Regions from separate parts of the Microbacterium sp. As-52 genome, predicted to be linked through region 2. Evidence: predicted binding sites of a transcription regulator. Region 2 holds the regulator's gene; the other holds the start of a gene.
The links. The regulator HrcA, encoded in region 2, represses chaperone genes, less so after heat shock. The targets are predictions, from matches to a motif close to TTNGCACTCGNNNNNNNCGAGTGCNAA.
Positions count from the first base shown of each region.

Region 1: the regulator HrcA is predicted to act here: its motif matches at 9,828-9,854, upstream of groES (co-chaperone GroES).

Region 1 is NZ_CP188171.1:783,141-797,514, forward strand. Features, by position in the region: gene ACLFA2_RS03745 (DUF2277 domain-containing protein) at 1-262, opposite strand, end outside; gene ACLFA2_RS03750 (hypothetical protein) at 416-880, shown strand; gene guaB (IMP dehydrogenase) at 952-2,454, opposite strand; gene ACLFA2_RS03760 (branched-chain amino acid ABC transporter permease) at 2,772-4,055, shown strand; gene ACLFA2_RS03765 (branched-chain amino acid ABC transporter permease) at 4,061-5,038, shown strand; gene ACLFA2_RS03770 (ABC transporter ATP-binding protein) at 5,106-6,074, shown strand; gene ACLFA2_RS03775 (ABC transporter ATP-binding protein) at 6,071-6,844, shown strand; gene ACLFA2_RS03780 (ABC transporter substrate-binding protein) at 6,937-8,193, opposite strand; gene rarD (EamA family transporter RarD) at 8,338-9,267, opposite strand; gene groES (co-chaperone GroES) at 9,446-9,742, opposite strand; gene ACLFA2_RS03795 (THUMP-like domain-containing protein) at 9,901-11,106, shown strand; gene ACLFA2_RS03800 (hypothetical protein) at 11,114-11,977, opposite strand; gene ACLFA2_RS03805 (hypothetical protein) at 12,300-13,439, opposite strand; gene ACLFA2_RS03810 (hypothetical protein) at 13,443-13,928, opposite strand; gene tsaD (tRNA (adenosine(37)-N6)-threonylcarbamoyltransferase complex transferase subunit TsaD) at 13,925-14,374, opposite strand, start outside.
Region 2 is NZ_CP188171.1:123,617-137,990, reverse strand. Features, by position in the region: gene ACLFA2_RS00670 (ABC transporter family substrate-binding protein) at 1-778, opposite strand, end outside; gene ACLFA2_RS00665 (ABC transporter ATP-binding protein) at 896-2,824, opposite strand; gene ACLFA2_RS00660 (ABC transporter permease) at 2,821-3,750, opposite strand; gene ACLFA2_RS00655 (ABC transporter permease) at 3,753-4,736, opposite strand; gene lepA (translation elongation factor 4) at 4,978-6,831, shown strand; gene ACLFA2_RS00645 (DUF1990 family protein) at 6,916-7,569, shown strand; gene hemW (radical SAM family heme chaperone HemW) at 7,569-8,786, shown strand; gene ACLFA2_RS00635 (carboxylesterase/lipase family protein) at 8,800-10,218, opposite strand; gene hrcA (heat-inducible transcriptional repressor HrcA) at 10,322-11,353, shown strand; gene dnaJ (molecular chaperone DnaJ) at 11,391-12,506, shown strand; gene ACLFA2_RS00620 (16S rRNA (uracil(1498)-N(3))-methyltransferase) at 12,509-13,237, shown strand; gene ACLFA2_RS00615 (histidine triad nucleotide-binding protein) at 13,305-13,655, shown strand; gene ACLFA2_RS00610 (PhoH family protein) at 13,735-14,374, shown strand, end outside.

The sequences.
Region 1 (14,374 bases), 660 kb from region 2:
CGTACCGCTCAGCGGATCGGGCCCGCCTCTTCGCCGCTTCGTCTTCGCGATTCTTCGGCGGCGCCGTGGTGACGAGCTCGCTCAGGAGCCGGCTGACGACCACGGCGATCTCACCGACGGCGCTGTCGAACGCCGGCTGGTTGGCTCTCGACGGGGTCGTGGTCCCGGCGATCTTGCGCACGAACTGCAGGGCGGCGTCGTGGCATTCCTCATCGGTCGCTGCGGGTTCGAGGTTGTTCAACGGGACGATGTTCCGACACATACCGGAACGCTACGCCGCCCCGCACGCAGACGGAAGAGGCCGACCGGAGGTCCACGGCGCGGAGGGGATGGTGCGGTCGTGGGGCGGTCGCTACGCTCGGGGGCAACCGGGACCGCCCGTGCGTTCCCTCCCGCCTCGTCGACAGGAAAGCACATGACCAACCCCCCGTTCCCCGAACCGCCAGCGCCCGACTCCTCGAACCCGGTGCCGCCGCCGGCAGCCGCCCCCACTCCGCCTCCGCCCGCCTCGGCACCGACCTGGGATACCGCTCCGGGCGCGGCACCCGCCTCCGGATACCCGGCTCCCGCAGCACCCGCGTATCCGCAGCCGGAACCGACCCCTCCTGGACGCGTGCTGTCCATCGTCGGCCTCGTCCTCGCGTTCGTGGCTGCACCGATCGGCCTCATCCTGAGCATCGTCGCCGTCGTGAAGCTCGGCAAGGCGGGGCAGCCGAAGGGACTCGCGATCGCCGGCATCATCATCGGCGCGATCCTGACCATCGCCGGCATCATCGGGATCATCCTGTTCGCGACGGTCATCGCCGGCCTCATCGGCATGTGTGCCGAGCTGGGCACCGGCGTATGGGAGGTCGACGGCGTCACCTACCGGTGCGGCTGAGCCACCCCCGACGAGAAGACGAGAGGGACCGGATGCGACACGCATCCGGTCCCTCTCGTCGTCTGTGGCGGCTACTTCTTGTAGTTCGGCGCCTCGACCACGATCTGCACGTCGTGCGGGTGCGACTCCTTGAGCCCCGCCGAGGTGATGCGCACGAACTTGCCACGCGTCTTGAGCTCTTCGATGGTGCGCGCGCCGACGTAGAACATCGACTGACGCAGTCCGCCGACCAGCTGATAGGCCACGGCGGAGAGCGGACCGCGGTACGGCACCTGCCCCTCGATGCCCTCGGGGATCAGCTTGTCGTCGCTGGGGACGTCGGCCTGGAAGTAGCGGTCCTTGGAGTACGAGGTCTGCTTGCCACGGGTCTGCATGGCGCCCAGCGAGCCCATGCCGCGGTACTGCTTGAACTGCTTGCCGGACTGGAAGACGATCTCGCCCGGGGACTCGTCGGTTCCGGCCAGGAGCGAGCCGAGCATCACGGCGTCGGCACCGGCGACCAGGGCCTTGGCGATGTCACCCGAGTACTGCAGTCCGCCGTCGGCGATCACCGGAACCCCCGCGGGACGCGCGGCGAGCGACGCCTCGTAGACCGCGGTGACCTGCGGGACGCCCACACCGGCGACGACGCGCGTGGTGCAGATGGACCCGGGACCGACACCGACCTTGACGGCGTCGACGCCCGCGTCGACCAGCGCTTGGGCGCCCTCGCGGGTCGCGACGTTGCCGCCGATGATGTCGATGTGCTCGAACGAGGTGTCGGCCTTGAGACGGCGGACGAGGTCGATGACGCCCTGCGACTGCCCGTTGGCGGTGTCGACAACGAGCACGTCGACACCGGCGTCGCGCAGCGCCTCCGCACGCTCCCAGGCATCGCCGAAGAAGCCGATGGCGGCACCGACGCGCAGGCGGCCCTGGTCGTCCTTGGTGGCGAGCGGGTACTTCTCGCTCTTGTCGAAGTCCTTGATCGTGATGAGGCCGGCGAGCTTGCCGTCGCCGTCGATGAGCGGCAGCTTCTCGACACGGTGCTTGGCGAACAGCGCGATGACCTCGCCCGCGGCGACGCCGACGGGAGCGGTCACGAGGTTCTCCCGCGTCATGACGTCCTTGACGAAGGTGGTCTGACGCTCGAAGCCCGAGACGAACCGCATGTCGCGGTTCGTGATGATGCCGACCAGCTTTCCTTCGTCGTCGACCACCGGAAGACCGGAGATGCGGTACTTCGCGCAGAGGTTGTCGACTTCTTCGACGGTCGCATCCTGCGTCGTCGTGATGGGGTCGGTGATCATGCCCGACTCGCTGCGCTTGACGCGGTCGACGTGCGCGGCCTGGTCGGCGATGGAGAGGTTACGGTGCAGGATGCCGATGCCGCCCTCACGGGCCATGGCGATCGCCATGCGGGATTCGGTGACCGTGTCCATCGCGCTCGACAGCAGCGGGGTGGCGACCGAGATGCGGCGCGTGATCCGCGACGAGGTGTCGGCCTCGCTGGGGATCACGTCGGTGTGCCCGGGGAGCAACAGCACGTCATCGTACGTCAGTCCGACGAAGCCGAAGGGATCGTGCTGTTCCATGGATTCTCCTTCTGCGCGAGTCGCGCATGTCCGAGTGCGAGGGGGTGGTCGACGTCGGCCGGTGCGGGGCCGCGGCCCGTATGAAGATTCTAAGCGAGACACGCCCGAGAACATTCCCAGAGCCCCGTCGTTACCGGACTGTTGGCAGGGACCGTAGGCGAATCGCCGATCGCGCATTACGCTCAAGTGCGTCGTCCATCCCCGCGGTCGACCCGACACCGCGGAGACACAGCACTCAAAGTGGAGGTTGCGTGGGACCCACAACAATCGCCGTGCAGCGAAAGCGCCCCTGGGTGGTCGCGCTGCTCGCTATCCTCATGGCGCTCACCGCGTTCGTGTTCCTACCCCCCTCATCGGCTTCGGCCGAGACGACGGACGACGGGCAGGAGGTCACGGAGTTCTACTTCGCCGGTGTCGTCACCTTCGACGATCAACCTGTCGAAGGCGTCGTCATGTCCATCGAAGGCAAGGGCTTCAAGGGTGAGACCGAGACCGACGCCGAAGGCAAATGGCGTCTCTACGTGCCCGAGAAGGAGAAGTACACCCTGACGGTCGATGAGTCGACCCTGCCCGAGGGCGTGATCGTCGACGCGACCCAGTTGCCGGAGGGAACGCAGCCGATCGCGGGGACGACAGCCTCCTTCGAGGTCGAGTTCGGTCTCACCGGGACCAAGATCATGAATCTGTTCCTCGGCGAGGGCCAGCGGGTCACGGTCTCCTTCATCGACCAGCTGCTCTCGCGACTGGTCGGCGGCCTGAACTTCGGTCTCCTGCTCGCACTCGCCTCGATGGGTGCCGCGCTCATCTACGGCACCACCCGGTTGTCGAACTTCGCGCACGCGGAGATGGTGACGTGGGGCGGTCTCGTCGCCCTGGTCACGACCACGTTCTGGCATCTCCCGCTCTGGCTCGGCATCGCCGCGGCCGTCATCGGCGGCGGCCTGTTCGGCTGGGCGCTGGATGCGGGGATCTGGCGTCCGCTGCGGCGACGTGGGCTCGGTGTCGTCCAGCTCATGATCGTGAGCATCGGACTCTCCCTGGCCCTCCGCTACGCATTCCAGTTCATCATCGGCGGAGGCACGTACCAGCTCCCCGGCGCCAGCCCCACGCCGATCCAGTTCGGTCCGATCTCGCTGTCCTACATCGACATGATCGCGATGGGCGTGAGCATCGTCGTGATCCTGGCGGTGGCGTTCTTCCTGACACGCACGCGGATCGGCAAGGCGACGCGAGCGATCTCCGACAACCCCCAGCTCGCCGCTGCCTCGGGCATCGACGTCGACAGGGTCATCCGCTATGTCTGGATCCTCTCCGGAACACTGGCCGCGATCTCCGGCATCCTCTGGGCCTACTTCCGCCCGGGTGTGAAGTGGGACATGGGCATGCAGATGCTGCTGCTGATCTTCGCCGCCATCACGCTGGGCGGTCTCGGCACGGCGTTCGGCGCCCTCGTCGGCTCCCTCATCGTCGGCATCGCGGTCGAGGTCTCGACCCTCTGGATCCCGTCGGACCTGAAGTATGCGAGCGCCCTCGTGGTGCTCATCGTCATCCTCCTCGTGAGACCGCAGGGTCTGCTCGGACGCAGGGAAAGGCTGGGCTGATCACCATGGACTTCGGAAGCATCTTCTCGAACACGGCCGTCTACCTGTTCAGCCCGGTCACGATCGCCTACGCCCTCGCGGCGACCGGCCTCGCCGTGCACTTCGGATACGCGGGTCTGCTCAACTTCGGCATGGCCGCCTTCATGGCCATCGGCGGCTACGGCTACGCCATCTCGGTGCTGAGCTTCGGCCTGCCCTGGTGGATCGGCATGCTCATCGGTCTGCTCGGCGGCGCGTTCTTCGCCGTCCTCCTGGGCATCCCGACGCTGCGCCTGCGTGCCGACTATCTCGCGATCGCGACGATCGCGGCCGGTGAGATCGTCCGCCTCCTGTTCACGACGCAGCTGTTCGACGAATGGACCAACAGCGCCGACGGCCTCGCGCAGTACAACGGCGGATTCCGCGATGCGAACCCCATCCCCACGGGCACCTACGGGTTCGGCCCCTGGATGTACAGCGCGAACGATCTCTGGAACCGCGTCTTCGGCGTGATCGTCCTGGCGGTCGCCATCCTCCTGGTGTGGGCGCTGATGCGCAGCCCGTGGGGTCGTGTGCTCAAGGGCATCCGCGAGGACGAGGACGCGGTGCGGTCGCTCGGCAAGAACGTCTTCGCCTACAAGATGCAGGCGCTCGTGGTGGGTGGTGTGATCGGCGCCGCGGGCGGGATCATCTTCGTGCTCCCCTCCGCGGTCGTCCCCGGCAGCTACTCGACGTCGCTGACGTTCTTCCTGTGGACCATCCTCCTTCTCGGCGGCGCGGCCACGGTGTTCGGGCCCACGCTTGGTGCGGTGCTGTTCTGGGTGGTGTTCGCCTTCATGGCCAACCTGCTCCCCTCGATGGCGAAAGCAGGGCTGCTGCCGATGTCCGACAGCCAGGCATCGACGCTGGTGTTCGTCTTCGTCGGCATCGCGCTCATGCTGCTCGTGATCTTCCGCCCCCAGGGCATCCTCGGCGACAAGAGGGAGATGACCTTTGTCAAATGAACTGACCCCCGAACAGGTCCCCGGCCCCGGCGATGACGCCGCGACGGCTGCGCCGTCCACGGGGAGCATCCGCCGCCCGAAGACGACCGGCCTGACCAAGGGAGAGGTCAAGCCCGGCGTCGCCAAGGTGGATCCGATCCTCGTCGTCGACGCGGTCCAGCGTCGTTTCGGTGGCCTGACCGCCGTCGACGTCGATCACCTCGAAGTGCCCCGTGGCGCGATCACCGCTCTGATCGGCCCGAACGGCGCGGGCAAGACGACGCTCTTCAACCTGCTCTGCGGATTCGACAAGCCCAACAGCGGCACCTGGTCGTTCGACGGCACCAGCCTCTCCGGAGTGCCGTCGTTCAAGGTGGCCAGGATGGGGCAGGTGCGCACGTTCCAGCTGACCAAGTCGCTCTCGCTGCTGACCGTCCTCGAGAACATGAAGCTCGGTGCTCCGCATCAGCGCGGCGAGGGCTTCTGGTCGAGCCTGTTCCCCTTCCTCTGGCGCGCACAGGACACCGAGATCGAAGGCAAGGCACGGGAACTGCTGACACGCTTCAAGCTCGACGCCAAGGAGAAGGACTTCGCCGCGTCGCTCTCGGGCGGTCAGCGCAAGCTCCTCGAGATGGCCAGAGCGCTGATGAGCGATCCGACGCTGGTGATGCTCGACGAGCCGATGGCCGGCGTCAATCCCGCCCTCACACAATCGCTTCTCGACCACATCCTCGACTTGAAGGAGCAGGGGATGACCGTGCTCTTCGTCGAGCACGACATGCACATGGTCCGCCACATCGCGGACTGGGTGATCGTGATGGCCGAGGGCCGCGTCGTCGCGGAAGGGCCTCCCGACGAGGTCATGGAGAACCCGGCGGTCGTCGATGCCTACCTCGGTGCGCATCAGGACCTCGACCTGGGAGCGGTCACCGGGCGCATCCCCGTGCTCGAGGACGCCGCGGCGGTCAGACTCCGCGAGAAGATCGAAGCAGAAGCGGAGGCCGAGCTCGAAGCGAGCGATCCGGTCTCCGGGACCGAGGGGAAGGGCAGCGCATGAGCGCGGAGACGCCGACCAACGCACCGCAGGCCGTGCCGCAGGACGACGTCGTCGTCGAGCTGACCGATGTCCATGCCGGATACCTCCCCGGAGTGAACATCCTCAACGGTGCGAACCTCATCGCCCGCCAGGGGGAACTGATCGGGATCATCGGCCCGAACGGCGCCGGCAAGTCGACCCTGCTGAAGGCCATCTTCGGTCTGGTGAACGTACGCAGCGGCGACATCACGGTGAAGGGCGAGAGCATCGTGGGCCTGAAGGCCGACAAGCTCGTCCGGCGCGGGGTCGCCTTCGTTCCGCAGACGAACAACGTCTTCCCCTCTCTCTCGATCGAGGAGAACCTGCAGATGGGGCTCTACCAGAACCCCAAGATCTACACGGAGCGGCTCGAATTCGTGACCGGCATCTTCGCCGAGTTGGGAAAGCGGCTGAAGCAGCGCGCAGGCTCCCTCTCCGGCGGCGAGCGGCAGATGGTCGCGATGTCGCGCGCGCTGATGATGGACCCGTCGGTTCTGCTGCTCGACGAGCCGTCGGCAGGTCTCTCCCCCGTGCGTCAGGATGACGCGTTCATCCGGGTGTCCGACATCAACAAGGCCGGCGTCACGACGATCATGGTGGAGCAGAACGCCCGACGCTGCCTGCAGATCTGCGACCGCGGGTATGTGCTCGACCAGGGCAAGGATGCCCACGAGGGCACCGGTCGGGATCTGCTGAACGACCCGAAGGTGATCGGTCTCTACCTCGGAACGCTCGGCACCGACGCGGCCTGAACCGCCGACGCCGACGCGGCGACACCACGACAGGACATCACACGACAAAGGCCCCGGATCGGATCCGGGGCCTTCGTCATGTGATCGTCTGATCAGTTGGTGCGGGTGATCATGTTGTCGGCACCGTACTTGTAGATGCCGATCGATGCGCCCTGCGGGTCGCCGGCCTCATCGAAGGTGATGTCGCCGGAGTAGCCGTCGTAGTCGGCCGTGCCGCCGTCGTTGATGATCTTGGCGCACTCGGCGAAACTGGTGCACTTCTTGCCGTCGCCGGAACCGCCCGAGACCTCCTGCATCTTGGCCGCGATGTCCGCGCCCTCGGTGGAGCCCGCCGCCAGCGACGCCAGAGCCACGAGGATGACGGCGTCGTATGCCTCAGCCGCGTAGGTGAAGTCCTTGACCTCGGGGTTGCCCTCGCCGGTCCAGTAGTCCTGCAGACGCGAGGTGAAGTCATCCGCGAGCGCAGGACCGGCCTTGGTTCCCTGCGCGCCCTCGAGCGAGACCGGGATCTCCGTGCCGTAGTCGGACAGGTTGCCGTCGACCATGTAGAACTTGTCGGCCGAGATGCCGGCGTTCACCAGCAGCGGTGCGATGGTCTTGAACTGGTCGAACGACACGATCGCGACCGCGTCGGGGTTCTGCGCCTTGATCGACTCGACCTGCGCGTCGAACTGCGCGTCGCCCACGTTGAACGAGACCGACTCGACGACCTCGCCGCCGGTGCTCTCGAACGTCTTCGTGATGGCGTCGTTGAGGCCGGTGCCGTACGCGTCGTTCTGGTAGATGATGCCGAGCGTCTTCGCGCCGTCCTCGGCGATCAGGTTGCCGAGCACCTCGCCCTGCAGCAGGTCACTGGGGGCGGTGCGGAAGTACAGGCCGTTGTCATCCCACGTGGTGAAGTCGGGCGACGTGTTCGACGCCGAGATCTGCAGGATGCCTGCGCTCACGTTGCCGTCGAGGATGAGCTTGGAGACGCCCGACGCCGCGGCGCCGACGATGGCGGAGACGCCCGCGCCCTGCAGCTTGGTGATCGACGTCTCGTAGGCCTTGGTGTCGGTGTCGCCCTCGTCTTCGGCCGTCAGGTCGATCGTGACGCCGGCGGCGGCGTCGTTGACCTCCTGGACGGCGAGCCCGACACCGGACTCCATGGGCGGGCCGAGGAACGCCAGCGAACCCGTCTGCGGAAGCAGCGAACCGAGCTTGAGCGTCAGATCGGCGGCGGGCTTGTCGCTGCCGCCGCTCTCCGAGCTCGGAGTGCTGCTGCAGCCGGCGATGACGATGGCGGATGCACTGATCAGTGCGATCCCGGCGAAGACCTTCGCTGTGCGCGAGCCCTTCAATGCGTTCATGATGCTCCCTTGCGTAACTGAACGTGGATTGTGGCCACAATCGGGTGCTCTAACACTAGGGCGTGAGTCCCGCGCACAGGGGTCGCAAGTATCTCGGTGCGTTAACGATCCGACACCCGGTCCCTCGGCGGATGAATCCGGGGATCAGGCGGGTTCGGCCCGGGGAATCCTGCGCCCCCGACGCGCGGCGAGCAGCAGGTCGACGATGAAGACGCCGATCGCGATCCACACGATGATGAAGCCCGCCCAGCGTTCGGCCGGCATCGGCTCATGCAGCACCAGGACGCCGATGAGGAACTGCATCACGGGGGTGATGAACTGGATCATGCCGATCACGGTGAGGTTGATGCGTCGGGTCCCCGCGGCGAAGAGCAGCAGCGGGACGGCCGTGGCGACACCGGCGAAGGCCAGCAGCAGCGCATGCGCCCAACCGTTCGTCCCCATCGTGATCCCCGTGGTCTGTGCGACGACGATCAGCTGCACCACCGCGATGGGGATCAGCCAGAACGACTCCAGTGTCAGACCGCTGACCGCATCGACGGCAGGGCCGATCTTCTTCTTGATGAGTCCGTAGACCCCGAAGGACGCGGTGAGTGACAGCGCGATCCACGGGAACTCCCCGTAGGCGACGACGATCACGATGACGGCGATCGCGGCGATGCCGATCGCCGCCCACTGCAATCGGCGGATGCGCTCCTTCAGCACGAAGACGCCGAGCAGGACGGTCGTGATGGGGTTGATGAAGTAGCCCAGACTCGTCTCGACGACGTTGCCGCTGAGGGTTCCGATCAGGAACACCTGCCAGTTGACGTAGATCAGCAGCCCGGCGAGCGCCGTCCAGCCCAGCAGCCGGGGTTGCCGGATGATGACGCCGAACGCCGCCCAGCCGCGCATGACCGTGAGCAGCAGGAGGCAGAAGACGAACGACAGCAGGACGCGCCAGGCGACGACCTCCCACGGCCCCGTCGGCACCAGAAGGAGGAAGTAGAGGGGAAGCACGCCCCAGAGGAGGTAGGCCCCACCGGCGTAGGCGACGCCGGCGGTCTGCGTGGCGCGTGTGGTCTGTGGTGGCACCGCACAACCCTATGCCCGCGGCGACGTCGCGAACGGCGCCGCCGGCCCGTCGATCGCAGTTCGGCAGGAATCGGACGCTCGCTGGCGGATGCAGAAGGGGCCCGGATGCGATACGCATCCGGGCCCCTTCGATGACCTTGCCCGCCCCTCAGGAGAGACGGGAATCAGGTTCCGCAGATCAGCGGACGACGACCGCCAGGACGTCGCGGGCCGACAGGACGAGGAACTCGTCTGCGCCGAACTTCACCTCGGTGCCGCCGTACTTGCTGTAGAGCACGCGGTCGCCGACGGCGACGTCGAGCGGAACACGGTTGCCGTTGTCGTCGATGCGGCCGGGGCCGACCGCCACGACCTCGCCCTCCTGGGGCTTCTCCTTGGCGGTGTCGGGGATGACCAGGCCACTCGCGGTGGTCTGCTCGGCCTCGACCTGCTTGATGACGATGCGGTCCTCGAGCGGCTTGATGGAAACCGACACGGTCTACCTCTTCTTTCTTGACGCTGACACGAAAGACTTGTTCGCACTCTCAACCCGAGAGTGCTAATCCAGTCTAGGCGCTCGGCTGGCACTCACGCAATGCGAGTGCCAGTGCGCGCCGCAGTTCGACGACTCGCACGGGCAATTAGGCTGAGCGGGTGGAGATGTCCGAGCTGCGCGCCCTGCTGACCCCCGCCGGTCTCGAACTGCTCGACGCGGTCGGGCCCATCGAATCGACCGCCGATGTCGCCCGCACCGTCTCGCGGCTGCGCGCGGGCGGCCACTCCCCCGAGCTGGTCTCCGCCGTCGTCGGCCAGGCCCGCCTGCGCTCCAGGGCCACCGCGAAGTTCGGGCCCTTCGCCGCACGCATGCTGTTCACCCGCGCGGGGCTGGAGCAGGCGACGAGGCTGGGCGTCGCAGCCCGGCATGCGCAGCGGATCCGTCACGCCGGTTTCACCCGTGTCGCCGACCTCGGCTGCGGAATCGGCGGTGACGCCCTGGCCTTCGCCGGCGCCGGACTCGATGTGCGCGCCGTCGATGCCGACGAGGTGACCTCGGCGATCGCCGCCTACAACCTGGCCCCGTTCGGCGACAGCGCGGTCGTCGACCATCGCACGGCCGAAGACGCCATCTCGTCGCTGGACCCGGGAAGCGCGGTCTGGATGGACCCGGCCAGACGCACTTCCGGTCACAGCGAGACCCGGCGCGTCTCGGCCGACGACTACTCCCCCTCGCTGGACTGGGCGTTCGAGGTGGCGGCTCACCATCCGACCGGTATCAAGCTCGGACCGGCGCACGACCGCGACGCCCTGCCGGTCGGCGCCGAGGCGCAGTGGGTCAGTGCCGACGGCAGCGTGGTCGAACTGGTCGTCTGGAGCGGCGCGCTCGCCCGGGAAGGGGTGCGGCGGGCGGCCCTCGTGATCCGCGACGAGCGCTCGCACGAGCTGACGGCGCCGGCGGACGCCCCCGATGAACCCGTGCGCGAGCTCGGCGCGTTCGTGCACGAACCGGACGGCGCCGTGATCCGTGCGCGGCTGATCGGCGAGGTCGCCCGGAGCCTGGAGGCGGGGATGCTCGACGAGCACATCGCCTATCTGACCTCCGACGCGGCGTTGACGAGTCCTTTCGTGCAGTCCTTCCGGGTGCGCGAGACCCTCCCGGCCCACCCCAAGGCGATCAACGCCGCCCTGCAGGCGCAGGGCATCGGGCGCCTGGAGATCAAGAAGCGCGGAGTCGACGTGGATCCCGCCGCTTTCCGCAAGAAGCTCACGCTGCGTGGGGACCAGGAGGCGACACTCATCCTGGCCCGCATCGGCGATCAGCGCCGCGCGATCCTCGCCGACCGGGTGCCCGCAGCGAACTGACCCCCGCTCAACGCTCCGCGTCGCGACCCGGCGGCTCGACCACGATGGGGTCACCGGGAGGCGCGTCGACCCGGACGGTATCCCCCGGCTCCGCGCCGGTCACCGGCGCGTCGGTGATGGTCAGATAGGGCGTCTGCCACCTCGTGAACCGCGCCTCGAGCACCGACGAGCCGACGACCCCGCCGGAAGCCCCGTCGACGTCATCGATCCGCGCTTCGATCCCGGATTCCGCTGCCGCGTCGAGAGATGCGCACGCCGTCAGATCGACGGCGTCGACGACGAGGCACTTCTCGATCTCGCCCTCGTCCGAGAGACGGTCCCCGACCCACACCGGGGCCGTGCGGAAGTAGCCCACGATCTCGATCGTGAACGCGAACCCCTCATCCACCAGTTCCTCTGCCCGCGTGCGCTCGTCGCCCGCGAACTGCGAGGGCGCCGTGGAGGGCATCGACCAGTGCTGGAGCACGACCATCGGCTCCCCCGTCGTCGATACGAGCATCGTGGCGTTCACACCCCCCACGCCACGCGGGTCGCCGTCCGGGTCGTCGTCCGGCGCGGCGAGCGGCACGGGAAACGACACGCTCAGGCCGCGTCCGGTGTCGGCGACCGGCAGACAGTTCGACTGCGACTGTTCGCCCGCATCGAGGATCACGCACACGATGCTGCCGTCGTCCTTGGTCGCGTACCACGCCAGGGCCTCCTCGTCCCGAGCGACAGCACGGAGCGAGCCGGGGTCGAAGTCGGCCGCGGCGAGCACCTCTCGGCGTTCCTGCTGCGCTGCCGTGAGCGGGATGCTCCCGTCTCGTGGCGCGAACACGACCCCACCGATGGCGGTACCGAGCGCCAGAAGCAGGACGGCGAGCGCCGACACGCCCCACCGATAGCGCCGAAGGGCACGGCGAACCGCGCCCCATGACCGTGGCGCATCCACCGGCTCAGACTCAGGCGCAGGCTCAAGCTCAGGCTCAGGCTCAGGCGCATCCACCGGCTCAGGCGCATCCACCGGCTCAGACTCAGACAGAGGACGCTCCGGGCCGATGCTCACCGCGAGTGGCTCCGCAGGAGTCGGCGTGCTCGTCGACATCGCGGATCGTCGAGCGTCCTCGAGCTCACGCAACCGCCGGAGCTCGTCATCCGTCACCACACCGTCGCGGGCGTAGGCCCTGCGCCGGAGCGCGCGGAGCTCGTCGGCGTCAGCCTCCCCCTGCACGGCCGGCACCCCCCTCACGCCTGATCGTCAGAGAGGAGTTCCCGTTGCTCGCGGTCGGAAGCTCGAGGCGCACGAGCTCGCCGCTCGCATCGTCGAGCACGTTCAGCACCAGCGTGGCACCCTGCTCCTGCATCGTGAGTGCATCCGCGCAGACGCGCGGGAAGCGGTCGTTCGAGCCGTCGTAGATCAGGCAGGTCTGGAAGCCCTCGAGCTCCATCCCCGTCCACACCGGCACCTCTCCGTCGTAGCCGATGACCCAGAGCGAGTTGATCTCGAACCCCTGCCCGGCGATCCGCTTCGCCTTCTCCGCCTCCTCGGCGTTCTCGTAGATGACGCCGTTGGTGGTGCCGGGGCCGTACTCCGACGTGTGGACGGCGACGGCGGGTTCGCCGGAGGGGGCGAACATCAGCTGCACATTGAGCTCGCGTCTGATCTCGTCCTTCGACTCCAGCGTGACCGCGCCGAAGAGCCCCGTCCTCTCGACCGTCTCGGTACGCTCGCAGGTGGGCAGGGCCGACGGGGATGTCGCCACGAGCAGGCACGTGCTCTCTCCGTCGTCCTTGGTCGCCGCCCAGATGACCGCGCCCTGTTCCACCGCGAGGGCGCGCAGGGATCCCTGATCGTAGCGCCCACCCGCGATCAGGGCGCTCTGCCATTCCTGCTGCTGCGCGGTCAGGGCGACCGAAGCGGTGCCGGATCTGCCGAAGAGCATCCAGCCGCATCCCACACCGACGACCAGCAGCACCGCGACGGCGATCGCGGCCGCCCGCCAGTGCACGCGCAGCAGTGGGAGGACGCGCGGGGCGATGTCGTGCGAGGCTGCGTCGGCCGACGCCCCCTCCGCAACAGACGTCTCCGCATCCGACACCTCGGCGGCATGCGTGCCCTGGCGCTCGGTTCCGGCGTCCGGGAGATCGACCGGGGATCGTCCAGCCGCCTCCGACGCGGAGGAAGTCACGGCATCGACGGGTGACGCCTCGCCGCGCGGCGCGATCGGACGCGCGACCCGGCGCTCCTCCAGCTCGCGCAGTCTGGCCGCGTCGGCGCCCGTGAGCGAGGAGTCCCGGGCATAGGCCCGCGCCTGCAGGGAGCGCAGTTCCTCGAGCTCCGCCGCGTCCAGCACCGGTCAGCCGAGTCTCTCGAACTGCATGCCGGCCCAGACCAGCCAGCCCAAGCTGTAGACCGTGGCGCAGAGACCGAGCACGAGCGCCCACCGCGCGATCGCCCGGCTCTCGACAGGGCGACGCAGCGACATGATCGCCGCGATCACCGAGACCACCGCGACGGGGATGCCCCAGCCGACGAAGAACGATGCCCCGAGAGCCACGATCGCGGCCAACAGCGCCCACGGAGCGAGACGGGTGTCGTCGATCGGCACGGATCCCGTCGACGGCTCCCACTCCGTGTCATCGGGCGCATCGATGTCCGGCCCGGTCGCGACGACCGGTTCGATGCCGACCGGCCCGGTCGGCATCTTGGTGTAGCCGTCACGGCGGGCGCCGGGCAGACGAGCGCTGCCGGCCGGATGCTCGACCTCGCCGCTGGGACGTTCGATGCGCGCCGCCGGCGTCGTCGAGGGTGTCGCCTCGGGAGAGCCGGAAACGTCGCTCATGCCGACACCGCCTCCGCGATCTGGATCTCGGTCACGGGAAGCGTCGAGTCCGCACCGAAGTCCAGGGTGGACGGACGGCGGCCGGACGAGATCAGCTCGGCGGCGAGCGCCGCGATCATCGCGCCGTTGTCGGTGCACAGAGACAGTGGCGGAATGCGCACCGTGACCCCCGCGGCTCCGGCCCGTACCAGAGCGACCTCACGCAGACGCCGGTTGGCGATCACGCCGCCTCCGAGCAGCAGCCGCGGCACACCGAGGTCGGCGCAGGCGGCCAGCGCCTTCGTGACCAGAACGTCCACCACCGCTTCCCGGAAGCTCGCAGCGACATCGGCGACCGGGACCTCGACCCCCTCGGCTTCACAGCGCTCGACCCAGCGGGCCACCGCCGTCTTCAGCCCCGAGAACGAGAAGTCGTAGCGGTGCTTCGCCAGGTCGGAGGCACGGGA
Region 2 (14,374 bases):
TGACCTCGTCGAGGAGCGGCGCGTCGCCCCACCACTCGGGGTTCGGCTTGAACGAGATGTAGCCCTTGTTGGCGTCGAACTCGTTGACCGTGTACGGGCCAGCGCCCCACTCGGGGTGCGGGTTGCTGATCATGGCCTCGTTGAAGGTCGTCGGGTCAGCGAGAGCCGGGTGGATGACGCCGCCGTTGAACGGCATCTGCGGCCAGGCGAACTCGCCCTTGAACGTGACGATGGCGGTCTTCGCCGTGTCGCCCTGTTCGACGGATTCGATCTCCTTGTAGCCGTCGGTCGCGTTCGGGTTGAAGCCCTCGTCGTACGAGCGGTTGGCCTTCCAGGTGGCGTCGATGGCAGTCCAGTCCATGTCGGTGCCATCGTTCCAGTGCGCCTCATCGGTGAACGTGAAGGTCAGGACCGTCTTGCCGTCCTTCACCTCGTTCTTCCACTCGGAGAGGTAGTTGTCGTTCTTGTACTGCGTGCCATCCGGCTTCATGAGGATGATCTGCGGCATGTACCACGCGGCGATGCGTGCGGTGTCGGCGCTGCCGTCGCTGTTGAACGAGTTCAGCTGCGTCGGAACCTCGCGGATCGCGAAGTTGACCGTGCCGCCCTCCTTGAGGTTCTCACGAGGCTGCGGGTTGTAGTTCGCCATCTCGACGTCGGTCGTCTCGCCGGCGTCGCCCTTGTCGCCACTGCCGGTGTTACCGGCAGCGCACCCGCTGAGCGCGAGTGCGAAAGCGCCGGTGAGTGCCAGCGCTCCCATCAGCTTGTACTGCTTCATGGTGCTCCTTTCGCCTTGCGGCGTGTCATAAGGGGAGAATAGTTCGCCGGATCCGCGAATGTCCGGGCGGCGAGTGAATATCGGCTAACCGTTATCGGACGGTGATCCGTGATCTGTTCATGAGGCCGCAGGCCGCGCTGTCACCGTGGCGGGATCGAACACGATCCGCTCACGCGTGCGCTCGATGTCGGGGTCCGGGACCGGGATCGCGGACAGCAGCGCCTTCGTGTAAGGGTGCTGTGGGTTGTCGAAGACATCGTCGACATCGCCGTGCTCGACGAAGTCGCCGAGGTACATCACCGCGACCCGGTCGGCGATGTGCCGGACGACCGAGAGGTCGTGCGCCACGAAGAGGTACGACAGCCCGAGCTTGACCTTGAGATCGTCGAGCAGGTTGATCACACCGGCCTGGATCGACACGTCGAGCGCGGAGACCGGCTCGTCGAGCACCAGGATCTTGGGGTTGGTCGACAGTGCCCTGGCGATGCCGATGCGCTGACGCTGGCCTCCGGAGAAAGCCTGCGGGAAGCGATCGCTGTGCGCCGGGTTGAGTCCGACGAGGTCCATCAGCTCCTTCACACGGCGGTGCGCCTCGGCCTTCGGGGTACCGATCGCCGAGAGCGGCTCCGAGATGATGTCCGCGACCGTCATACGCGGATCGAGCGCTCCCATCGGGTCCTGGAACACGATCTGGATGTCGCGGCGCAGCGCCCGCTCCACCTTGTGGCTGTGGATGTCGTTGACGCTCGTTCCCGCGATGACGATGTCGCCGTCGGTCTGCTTCACCATGTCCATGATCTGCAGCAGCGTCGTCGTCTTGCCGGAGCCGGATTCACCGACGATGGCCAAGGTCTCACCCTCGCGCACGTCGAAGCTGATGCCCTTGATCGCGTGCACCTCGCCGACCTTCCGCTTCAGGAACGCGCCCTTGAGCAGAGGGAAGGTCTTGGTGAGGTTCTTCACCTCGAGGGTGATGGGGCGTTCTTCACGGGGGAGTCGCGTCAGGGCGCTCTCCGGTGCCTCGCGCACCGGATACACGGGAAGACCGCCGAGCAGGCCGCCGTCGGTGATCTCGTTCGCACGGATGCAGGCCGCACGGTGCTCTTCGCCGCCACCGGTCAGCACGGGAAGAAGCTCCGGCTCGCGGGTGCGGCACGCGTCCATGACGATGGGGCAGCGGTCCGCGAACGGGCACGCGTCCGGAAGATTGATCAGCAGCGGCGGGTTGCCCTTGATCGGGGTGAGCGGTTCCTTCTCGGCCTTGTCCACGCGGGGAATCGCGCCGAGGAGACCGATCGAGTACGGCATCCGGGTCTGGTGGAACAGCTCGCGCACGGGCGCCTGCTCGACGGGCTTGCCGGCATACATGACCATCACGTCGTCGGCCGTTCGGGCGACGACACCCATGTCGTGGGTGATCATCATGACGGCGGCACCCGTCTCGGCCTGCGCCTTCTCGATGAGGTCGAGGATCTGCGCCTGGATCGTGACGTCGAGAGCCGTGGTGGGCTCGTCCGCGATGATCAGCTTCGGATCGTTCGCCATCGCGATCGCGATCACGACGCGCTGGCGCATGCCGCCCGAGAACTCGTGCGGGAACGACTTCATCCGCTTCTCGGGCTCGGTGATGCCCACCAGCTTGAGAAGGTCGATCGAGCGTGCGGTCGCCTCCTTGATGCTGAGGTTGCGGTGCACGGTCAACGCCTCGATCAGCTGAGCGCCGATCGTGTACACCGGCGTCAGAGACGTGAGCGGGTCCTGGAAGACCATCGAGATCCCGTTGCCGCGGATGGCAGAGAGCTGCGTGTCGGTCTTGCCGAGAAGTTCCTGGCCGTCGAACACGATGGAGCCGGTGACCTTGGCGTTCTCGTCGAGGAGGCCCATGACGGCGAGCGAGGTGACGGACTTGCCCGACCCGGACTCGCCGACGATGCCGAGGGTCTTTCCCGCCTCGAGGTCGAAGGAGACGCCGCGGACGGCGTCGACGCGGCCGGCCTCGGACGCGAAGCTGACCCGGAGGTCGCGGACGGAGAGTACGGGGCTCATGCGCGGCCTCCTGCAGCCGAAGTGGGATCGAGGGCATCGCGCAGTCCATCGGCGATGAGCGCCATCGATACGGTCAGCAGCGTGAGGATCAGTGCGGGGAAATAGAACAGCCACGGCGAGCTGACGATGGACGAGCTGCCCTCGCCGATCAACGAGCCGAGCGACACATCGGGGATCTTCACGCCGAAGCCGATGAACGACAACCCGGTCTCGGTCGTGACCGCCGCGACGATGCCGAGGGTGAAGTTGATCACCAGCAGCGAGCCGATGTTCGGAATGAGGTGACGCGTCACGATGCGCAGTCCCCGGACACCCATGTACCGAGCGGCCTGGACGTACTCGCGCTCACGCAGCGACAGGGTCATGGTCCAGATGATCCTCGCGGGGAAGAACCAGCTGACGAAAATCATCACGAACGCGATGACCCACCACACGCCGCCGGAGTCGTTCGAGATGATCGACAGCAGGAGGAAGGTCGGCACCACCATCATGAAGTGGATCACCAGGAGAGCGATGCGCTCGAACCAGCCGCCGAAGTACGCGGCCGCGGTCCCGACGAGCGCCGAGAGGATCGTCGTGCCCACCGAGACGGTGATCGCGATCATGAGGGAGCGTTGCAGGCCGATGGCGGTCTGCGTGTAGGTGTCGTTGCCAGCCCCGTTGGTGCCGAACCAGTGCGCAGCGGACGGCGGCTGGCTCAGGGCGAGGAAGTCCATGCTGTCGACGGCGTACGGCGACAGGAGCGGTCCGAGCGTCGAGAAGAGGATCAGCACGAAGAGAACGACGACGCCGCCCACTGCCGGCTTGTTGCGCATGAACCGGCGGGTGTAGAGCGTCCACTTGGACAGCGACTTTCCCGAGGCGCGGTCGGCGGTCGGCGGCACGGCCGGCGGCTCGACCAGGGGATCGATCATATCGGTGGTCATTTTCAGCTCACCCTCACTCGCGGGTCGAGAACGACGACGACGATGTCGGCGAGCACCGCGCCGATCGCCGTCAGCACGGCGCCGAACGCGGCGACGGCGACGACGCCGTTGATGTCGTTGTTGTTGATGGTGTCGAGGAAGTACCGCCCCATGCCCTGCCAGGCGAAGATGCGCTCGGTCAGGATCGCGCCGGTGAAGATCGTCGGGATCGTGAAGGCGACCTGCGTCGCGACAGGGATGAGCGACGTCCGCAGGGCGTGCTTGCGGATCGCCTGAGACTTGGTCAAGCCCTTCGCGCGCGCCGTGCGCACGTAGTCGGCGTTGATGTTGTCGAGCAGGAGCGAACGCTGCAGGAAGTGGTACTGGGCGTAGCCGACGATCACGAGCGCGATCGTGGGCAGCGTCAGGTGCTGCAGCGTGTCGACCAGGACGGGGAAGAAGCCGGTGACACCGGGACTCGAGGAGCCTGTCACGTAGAAGATGCGGACGCCGGTCCACTCGTTGAGCGAGATCGCGAGAAGGACGACGGCGAGGCCCGCGACGATGATGTTCACGTTCATCGTGATGATCGAGGTCGCCTGACCGATGCGGTCGGCGAGCTTGTACTGACGAGAAGCGGTGTAGACGCCCAGCCAGATGCCGAGCACTGCGGCGATGATCGTGGCGCCGAGGACGAGCTCCGCGCTGATCCACATGCGGTAGGAGACCTGCTCGTTGACGGACTGACCGGTCGGGCTCACACCCCAGTCCCAGCGGAACAGGATGCTGCTGAACCAGTTCCACCACCGCTCGATCAGGGGAACGGTGTCGCTGAGGTTGCGCGGGGTGAGGACGTTGTCGATCTGCTCAGGCGAGAGCGGGGGACGCCGTCCCACGTAATTGCTGCGCGGATCGAGGAAGCCCCACGCCAGGAAGAACGTGAGATTCGTGGCGACCACGATCATCAGCAGCCAGCCGAGTGCTCGGCGCAGGAGGTACTTGATCAAAAGGGGTCAGTCTTTCTCTTCTACAGACGCGCTCGGGATCTGCCGACGCAACGCTGAGTCAGTTGGATACACAATCGCCATCCACCGAACTCTGCGATGCGACGACCATCACGGGGTATGTGACGGAGTCTTATCGCTTGCGGGATCCGGTGTCACGGATTTTCCCTGGCAACTTCGGGAGACTATCACCGGTATGGCCGAATCGGGGATTAGCCTCCCCTGACCGTACAATCGAGTGGACATGTCCCCACGCGCTCTCACCCCTCTTCAGCCTGCTGCGACGCCGGCTGCGCAGATCCGTAATTTCTGTATCATCGCCCACATCGACCACGGCAAGTCGACGCTCGCCGATCGCATGCTCCAGATCACCGGAGTCGTCTCCGATCGCGACATGCGCGCGCAGTACCTCGACCGCATGGATATCGAGCGTGAGCGCGGCATCACCATCAAGAGCCAGGCGGTCAGGATGCCGTGGGAACTCGATGGCCAGACCGTCGCGCTGAACATGATCGACACGCCCGGCCACGTCGACTTCACGTACGAGGTCTCGCGTTCGCTCGCGGCCTGCGAGGGAGCGATCCTGCTCGTCGACGCGGCACAGGGCATCGAGGCGCAGACGCTCGCGAACCTCTACCTCGCGCTCGAGAACGACCTCCACATCATCCCGGTGCTGAACAAGATCGATCTGCCGGCCGCCGACCCGGAGAAGTACGCGAAGGAGCTGGCCTCGCTCATCGGCGGCAAGCCCGAGGATGTCCTTCGCGTCTCCGGCAAGACCGGCGTCGGCGTCGAGGATCTGCTCGACCGACTGGTGCAGGAGATCCCCGCCCCGACCGGGGACGCGGATGCTCCGGCCCGCGCGATGATCTTCGACTCCGTGTACGACGCCTACCGCGGAGTGGTCACGTACGTACGCATGGTGGACGGCAGCCTCTCGCCGCGCGAGCGCATCCAGATGATGTCGACCGGCGCGAACCACGAGGCGCTCGAGGTGGGCGTGTCGAGCCCAGAACCGACTCCGACCAAGGGACTCGGCGTCGGAGAGGTGGGCTATCTCATCACCGGTGTGAAGGACGTGCGTCAGTCGAAGGTCGGTGACACGATCACCACGTCCCGGAAGCCGGCCTCCGAGGCCCTTCCCGGTTACACCGACCCGAAGCCGATGGTCTTCTCGGGCCTGTACCCGATCGACGGCAGCGACTATGCGGAGCTGCGCGAGGCGCTCGACAAGCTGAAGCTCTCCGACGCCTCGCTCGTCTACGAGCCGGAGACCTCGGTCGCGCTCGGCTTCGGCTTCCGTTGCGGGTTCCTCGGGCTGCTGCACCTCGAGATCATCACCGAGCGTCTGGCCCGCGAGTTCAACCTCGACCTCATCACGACAGCGCCCAGCGTGATCTACGAGGTGCTCACGAGCGACACCGGCGAGACGGTCACCGTCACCAACCCCAGCGAGTACCCGGACGGGCGCATCGGCTCGGTGTCGGAGCCGATGGTCAAGGCCGCGATCCTGCTGCCGAAGGACTACGTCGGCACCGTGATGGAGCTGTGCCAGTCGCGCCGCGGAACGCTGCTCGGCATGGAGTACTTCTCGGAGGAGCGCGTCGAGCTGCGCTACAACATGCCCCTCGGCGAGATCGTGTTCGACTTCTTCGACCAGCTGAAGTCGAAGACCCAGGGCTACGCGTCGCTCGACTACGAACCGTCCGGTCAGCAGGAGGCCGACCTCGTCAAGGTCGACATCCTTCTCCAGGGCGAGAAGGTCGACGCCTTCAGCTCGATCGTGCACCGCGACAAGGCCTACGCCTACGGCACGATGATGGCAGAGCGCCTGCGCAAGCTCATCCCTCGCCAGCAGTTCGAGGTGCCGATCCAGGCGGCGATCGGTGCGCGCATCATCGCCCGCGAGACCATCCGTGCGATCCGCAAGGATGTGCTCGCCAAGTGCTACGGCGGTGACATCACCCGCAAGCGCAAGCTTCTCGAGAAGCAGAAGGAGGGCAAGAAGCGCATGAAGATGGTCGGCCGCGTCGAGGTCCCTCAGGAGGCGTTCATCGCCGCGCTCTCGGGCGACGTCGAAGGCAAGGACAAGAAGTAGCGACGTCTGATCGCGCCCTGGGATGTGACGTCCCGCGGCGCGTGGGGGGTGTTCGCTCAGGTAACGCGAAGTAGGGTGGAAGTCATGCGGCGCGGGACTTTCCGAGACGACACGGTGGACTATGCGGCCGTGGGTGCGACCCATGCGCCCGACCTGATGCAGTACCCACCGGAGCGCAGCATCCCGGCGGAGGAATCCTGGCGCATCGGCAGTGGGGTCGAACGGTTCCAGACGGCTGGCGAAGCGCTTCTGTCGTGGACGGCGCAGCGTGCGGCCGGCCTCTCGGTCGAGGACGTGCGACCCGCGCCGGGACCTGCCTACGCCGGAGTGAGCTTCGACGCGGAAGGCAACCCGATCGCTCCGAGCAAGCGAGACGTCGAGCCGCGGTACGACGCCGAGGGGATGCCGTTCGTCGGGGCGGGGATGACCCTGCACCTTCGCGGACGCGTCGCCGGCATGCGCGCCGATTCCGAGCTGCGCGTGATCTCCGTCACCGAGGAGACCCGACGTGTCGGGTTCGTCCTGGGCACGGTCGGCGGATCGGTCGTCAGCGGCGAGGAGTCGTTCGACGTGGACTGGCGTGAAGACAACGACGAGGTGTGGTTCACCGTCCGGGCCTTCGATGCGCCCAACGGTCTTCTCTACCGCACGATTCCCGCGCTCGTGAAGCGTCGTCGTCGTGAGCTCTTCGCACGCTACCTCCGGGCGATCTCTCCGCTCTACGCGACCCCGCTCTGATGGCGGGACCGCTTCCCCTCGGAGATCCCGCGCCAGCGGACGGGCGCCTGCCGTCCGACCTCGCGATCGACACGGCCGTTCCGTTCTCGGCATACCTGCACATTCCGTTCTGCACGGTGCGCTGCGGGTACTGCGACTTCAACACGTACACATCCACCGAGCTGCGCGGGGCGAAGCAGGAGGACTACGCGTCCACGTTGATCTCCGAGATCGCCCTCGCCCGTCGTGTGCTGGACGACGCCGGGGCACGGCGGCCGATGGACACGGTCTTCTTCGGTGGAGGTACGCCCACCCTTCTTCCCGCGGGTGACCTCGCACGCATGCTCGACGCGGCGACCGACGCGTTCGGCCTGGCCGAGGGTGCGGAGGTCACGGTGGAGGCGAACCCCGACACCGTGACACCTGAGGTGGCCCGCATTCTCGCGGATGCCGGGGTGACGAGGATGTCGGTGGGGATGCAGTCCGCCGTTCCCCACGTGCTCGCCGCGCTCGATCGCACCCATCGCCCCGAGAACGTGCGCACCGCTGTCGCCGCCGCGAAGGATGCAGGTCTCGCCGTGAGCGTCGATCTGATCTACGGCGCACCGGGGGAGTCGCTCTCCGACTGGGAGGCCTCTCTCGATGCTGCCCTCGCGCTCGAACCCGATCACATCTCCGCGTACGCGCTCATCATCGAGGACGGTACGAAGCTGGCCCGCCAGATCCGCCGCGGCGAGGTGCCGACGCCGGACGACGACCTGCAGGCCGACATGTACGAGCTCGCCGATGCGCGCCTGGCCGACGGTGGCTTCGACTGGTACGAGGTGAGCAACTGGGCGCGCACGCCTGATCGCCGGTCGCGGCACAACCTCGCGTACTGGCGGGGGAGCGACTGGTGGGGCTTCGGTCCTGGTGCGCACAGCCACGTCGCCGGCCTGCGGTGGTGGAACGTGAAGCACCCGGCCGCGTACGCGCAGCGTCTCTCGGCATCCGAGTCTCCGGCAGCCGGCACCGAGCGCCCGGACGAGGAGTCGCGCACGCTCGAGCGCATCCTGCTGCTCAGTCGTATCCGTGAGGGCATCGCCGTCGACGACGTGCCGAGTGCGAACCGGAGCAGGGTCGCCGGGCTCATGGCCGACGGGCTCGTCGACCCCGTTGCAGCGCTGCAGGGGCGCATCCAACTGACACTGCGGGGCCGTCTTCTCGCGGATGCCGTGGTCCGCCAGCTGACCGACTGATTCCTTCTCGGAATCATCCGGGAAGCAGATCCATGCCCGCTGTCCGCCGCTGCGTCACCGTCGCGCTGTCCGCATCGAAGACACGCGTCCGGCGGTCCGGCCCATAGGCGGGCCACCCGGGGTCTCCGGCGGTCGCGAACCCGACCCAGGCGGCGTTCATCTCGGCGGCGAGCCGGCGCGGAGCATCGGGACCCGCCAGTCGCTCGGCCTCGGCATCATCGAGCCGATCGAACACGAACCCGAGCTCGAGTGCGTGGGCCGCCCGCAGGTCACGCACCGGACTCGGCCAGGCGAACTCGTAGACGTAGGTCGTGTCCGGGTGGGCCGCCGCCACACGGCTGAGGGGCGCACGCAGCATCATGTCCGTGACGAGCTGCCCGAAGATCTCCCCGGTGATCGCGTCGGGGAATGCGGATCGGTACGCGGTCACCGCGCGCCGGGGGATGCGTGACAGCAGCCGTGCGGCCTGCAGCTTCATCCCGCCGATGGCGGCCAGCGCCTCCGGCGGGAACCAGAGCCGATACTCGTCGGTGTTGCTGCCGATGAGGAGCGGGGTGTCGATCTCCCCGAGCACCTCATGCGGCGAGCGGGGAAGGCTCTCGGCGTCGATCGCGAACTGGAACCCCGGTGCCCCGCCGAGGGGTGACGATCCCGCCGATTGCGCCGTGCGTGCGTCCAGCAGCTGGTCGGGTGTCAGCGCGGCGAAGGCCTCACGGTCGGCCCGCACACCGAGTCGCTTCGCGATCTGCGCGGTCACTCTTCCTGCCTTCCGCGCGGTCTGGGCGCGAAGTGGGCCGGACTCGATGATCGCGCGGCTGATCAGTTCACGGGAGGTGTCCCGCGCGAGGAGACCGGCCACGATCGCGCCACCGGCCGACTCGCCCATGGCGGTGATCTGCGCCGAGTCGCCGCCGAACGCCTGGACCTCTCGGTGCACCCACTCCAAAGCGGCGGCGGCATCGCGCAGGCCGAGATTCCGCGGGGCGCCGTCCAGCACCGAGAAGCCCTCCGAACCGAGTCGGTAGTTGATCGAGACGAAGACGAGGCCTGCCGCGGCGAACACGGTGCCGTCGTACAGCGGCAGCGCGGCGGTCCCTCGCTCGAGCGCGCCGCCGTGGATCCAGAGCAGGACGGGCGCGCCAGAGGCATCAGCGGGAGCCCACACGTTCGCGGTGAGGATGTCGTCGCCGTCGATGCGCACAGATCCCAGCAGCTCGCCGATCGCTCCGGCGTAGGGGACCTGGGGTGGTGTCGGCCCGAACTGCGTCGCCTCTCGCACGCCCTCCCAGGCCGGGACGGGTTGCGGTGCGCGGAAGCGGTTCTCCCCGAACGGCGCCTGGGCATAGGGAATGCCGAGGTAGCGGACCACCCCGGCCTCCTCGGTGCCGCGGACGAGGCCGTTCGACAGGGTGGCCTGGGGTGAGGTGGTCATGAGCGTCATCCTAGGGTCGTGCGTCCGCGGTACGGAGAATCCCGAGCTGCACGGGGTAGGATTGGCACTCTGAACGTCCGAGTGCCAGCGGAAGGGAAGGGCGATGGTCACAGAGCGAGGACTCCAGGTTCTCCGAGCGATCGTGCAGGACTACGTCGAGACCCACGAACCCGTCGGCAGCCGCTCCATCGTCGACCGGCACTCGTTCGGCGTCTCGGCGGCGACGATCCGCAACGACATGGCGCTGCTCGAGGACGAAGAGCTCATCACGGCTCCGCACACCTCGTCCGGCCGTGTGCCCACCGACAAGGGCTATCGCGTCTTCGTGAACCACCTCGCCCAGCTGCGACCGCTCTCGTCGGCTCAGCGCTCGGCGATCGAGTCCTTCCTCGGCGAGCCGGCCGACCTCGACGACCTGATGGCGCGAACGGTGCGGGTGCTGACACAGCTGACCGGCCAGGTCGCGCTCGCCCAGTACCCCTCGTTCGCCCGCGCGCATGTCACGCACGTCGAGCTGGTCGCGCTCGCGCCGAACCGGCTTCTGATCGTGCTCGTGACCGATGCCGGCGGGGTCTCGCAGCGTATGGCCGTCCTCCCGGAGCCGATCGACGACGCTGACATGGCTGTGCTGCGCGCACGGCTGTCCGCGTCGATCACCGGTCAGGGCATCGGGGAGGCATCCGATCGGCTGCAGGCGTTGCTGGTCGCCGAGGAGAAGCCCCAGGATGCCGTGCTGCGCACGCTTGCTGCGGTGATCGTCGACGAACTCGGAGGGTTCCGCCAGGAGCGGTTGGTGATGGCGGGAGCGGCGACCCTCGCGCGCCGGGAGCAGGACTTCCGCGGCAGCATCCACCCCCTCCTCGAAGCCATCGAGGAACAGGTGACGCTCCTGCGTCTGATGAGCGAGATGGTGACTGACGAGCACGGACTCGCCGCGAGCATCGGCACGGAGAACGCCCCGTTCGGCCTGGGCGAGGCGTCGATCGTCGCCAGCAACTACGCCGCCCCGAGCGGCACGGCGCGCGTCGGAGTGATGGGACCGACGCGCATGGACTACCCGAGCAACCTCGCCGCAGCGCGGGCCGTGGCCCGCTACCTGTCGCGGATGCTCGATGAAGACGAGGCCGGCCGCTGACGCGGTCGCCACCGAGACACACGCAAGAAAGGCGATTGTGGCGGACCACTATGAGGTTCTCGGGGTGTCCCGAGACGCTTCCACCGATGAGATCAAGAAGGCGTACCGGCGCCTCGCCCGGCAGCTGCACCCGGATGTGAACCCGGGAGAGGACGCGGCGGAGAAGTTCAAGCTCGTCACGCATGCGTACGACGTGCTCAGCGACGACGACTCCCGCCGGCGCTATGACATGGGCGGCGGAGACGGTGCGGCAGGGAACTTCGGCGGCTTCGGCGGTTTCGGCGACATCTTCGAGACGTTCTTCGGGGCCTCGCAGGGCGGCGGACGTGGCGCGCGTCCGCGTTCGCGTCGCGAGCGTGGCCAGGACGCCCTCGTCCGCGTGACCCTCGACCTCGGCGATGTGGTGTTCGGTGCGCACCGCGACATCGACGTCGACACCGCGGTGCTGTGCGAGACGTGTCAGGGATCCTGCTGCCAAGAGGGCACCTCTCCGGTCACCTGCGACATCTGCGGTGGCTCCGGTCACGTGCAGCGTCAGGTGCGCAGCCTGCTCGGCAACGTCGTGACCTCTCAGCCCTGCGGCACGTGCGAGGGCTACGGCACGACGATCCCTTACCCCTGCGGCACGTGCGGTGGCCAGGGCCGCGTGCGTTCGCGCCGTACCGTATCGCTCGACATCCCGGCCGGCGTCGAGACGGGGCTCCGTCTGCAGCTTCCCGGTTCCGGCGAGGTCGGCAAGGCGGGCGGACCGAACGGAGACCTGTACGTCGAGGTGACGGTCAACCCGCACGCGGCGTTCAGCCGTGAGGGGGACGACCTGCTCGCCACGCTCGAGGTGTCGATGACGGATGCGATCCTCGGCACGGAGACGAAGATCCAGGGACTGGACGGTGAGGTGGACCTCGAGATCCGTGCCGGTGTGCAGTCCGGCGACGTGCTCACGATCAAGGGCCGCGGCATCACGCCGCTCCGAGGGACTCAGCGCGGCGATCTGCGGGTCGGCGTGCAGGTGCTGACCCCGACCAGGTTGGACTCCGCGCAGCGGGCCCTGATCGAGGACTTCGCCAAGAAGACGAAGTCGCCGGAGCCCCAGCTCGCGCAGTTCCAACAGGGACTGTTCTCGAAGCTCCGCGACCGCTTCCGCAGCCACTGACCATGGCCCTGCATTTCCTCGTCGACTCGTCGACCGATGCCGGAGTCGGCGACATCGTGTCGTTGACCGGAGCCGAAGCCAAGCACGCGGCCGTCGTACGACGGCTTCGCGTCGGCGAGGCCGTCACGGTCGGCGACGGTGCCGGAGTGTGGTTGGCCGGTGTCGCCGAGGAGGTGTCGCCCGCTCGCGTCGACGTGCGCATCGCAGAGCGCGTCGAGCGTCCCGCGCCCCGTCCGCGGATCGTCCTGGTGCAGGCGCTCGCGAAGGGCGATCGCGATGAGCTCGCCGTACAGGCCGCGTGCGAGCTCGGCGTCGACGAGATCGTGCCCTGGCAGGCGAGTCGCAGCGTGTCGCGCTGGGAAGGTCCGAAGGCGGTGAAGGGGAGGGAGCGCTGGGCGAGCATCGTGCGCGAGGCCGCGAAGCAGGCGCACCGCGCGTGGGTCCCGGAGGTGGTCGCGCCGGTCTCGACGAAGCAGCTCGCCGAGCGCGTCAGCTCGCAGCGTGTTCTGCTCCTCGACCCGACGGCCCCCGTGCGGTTGTCCGAGATCGTGACGGACGGCCGTGACCTGGTGCTCGTCGTTGGGCCGGAAGGCGGGATCTCCGAAGAGGAGCTCCACCGCCTGACGGAGGCGGGGGCCGAGCGCGTGCTCCTGGGCGATACCGTGCTGCGCACCTCGACGGCAGGGCCTGCCGCGATCGCCGTGCTGTCGGTCGCACTCGGACGATGGTGAACGCGACTCGCCCGCCTGCCCACGCGCACCGGACTGCGAGCGTGCTGTGGTCAGTAGACTTGACGGCATGACGGAACCCTCGATCTTCACGCGCATTCTGAACGGGGAGATCCCTGCCGAGATCATCGGCGAGACCGACCGCCTCTTCGCTCTGCGCGACATCGCGCCGCAGGCGCCCGTGCATCTGCTCGTGGTGCCGAAGACCGCGGAGTACCGCGACGTGACCGAGCTCGCTGCCGGGGATGCCACTCTGCTGGCCGACATGATCGCCTTCGCGGGGGAGCTCGCCGCGGAGCACACCGAAGACGGCGACTTCCGCCTCGTCTTCAACACCGGCGCGAACGCCGGGCAGACCGTGTTCCACGTCCACGCGCATGTGCTGGGCGGCGGATTGACCGAGAAGAGCGTCGGTGCCTGAGAACCACGAACCCCCGGAGCGCAGCCGGGGAGGTCAGCCTCCCGAGGCCGTCGAGAAGATCTACGCCGACGGCGTCGCGATGGTGCAGCTGCTCGGGCCCCAGGACCGGCTTCTGCGGATGCTCGAGAAGGAGCACCCCGGCGTCCAGGTGCTCGTGCGCGGCAACGAGATCACGCTCGGCGGCAGCACCGATGCGGTCGCGAAGGCGAAAGCGCTGGTCGACGAGCTCCTCGCCATGACGAGGGCGGGGCACGACCTGGCCCCGAGCGATGTGTCGAGCTCCGCGCGCATGCTGCGTCAGGAGGGCGGACCGCGTCCGAGCGAGGTGCTGGGCGAGGCGATCCTGACCACCCGCGGCAAGGTGATCCGTCCGAAGACCCTCGGTCAGAAGGAGTACGTCGACGCGATCGAGGAGAACACGATCGTGTTCGGCATCGGTCCCGCCGGTACGGGCAAGACCTATCTCGCGATGGCGAAGGCGGTGCAGGCCCTGCAGCGCAAGGAAGTGACCCGCATCATCCTCACCCGTCCCGCCGTCGAGGCGGGGGAGCGGCTCGGGTTCCTCCCCGGCACCCTCACGGACAAGATCGATCCGTACCTGCGCCCGCTGTACGACGCGCTGAACGAGATGATGGACCCCGAGATCGTGCCGCGACTGATGGCGACGGGCACGATCGAAGTCGCCCCGCTCGCCTACATGCGCGGCCGCACCCTCAACG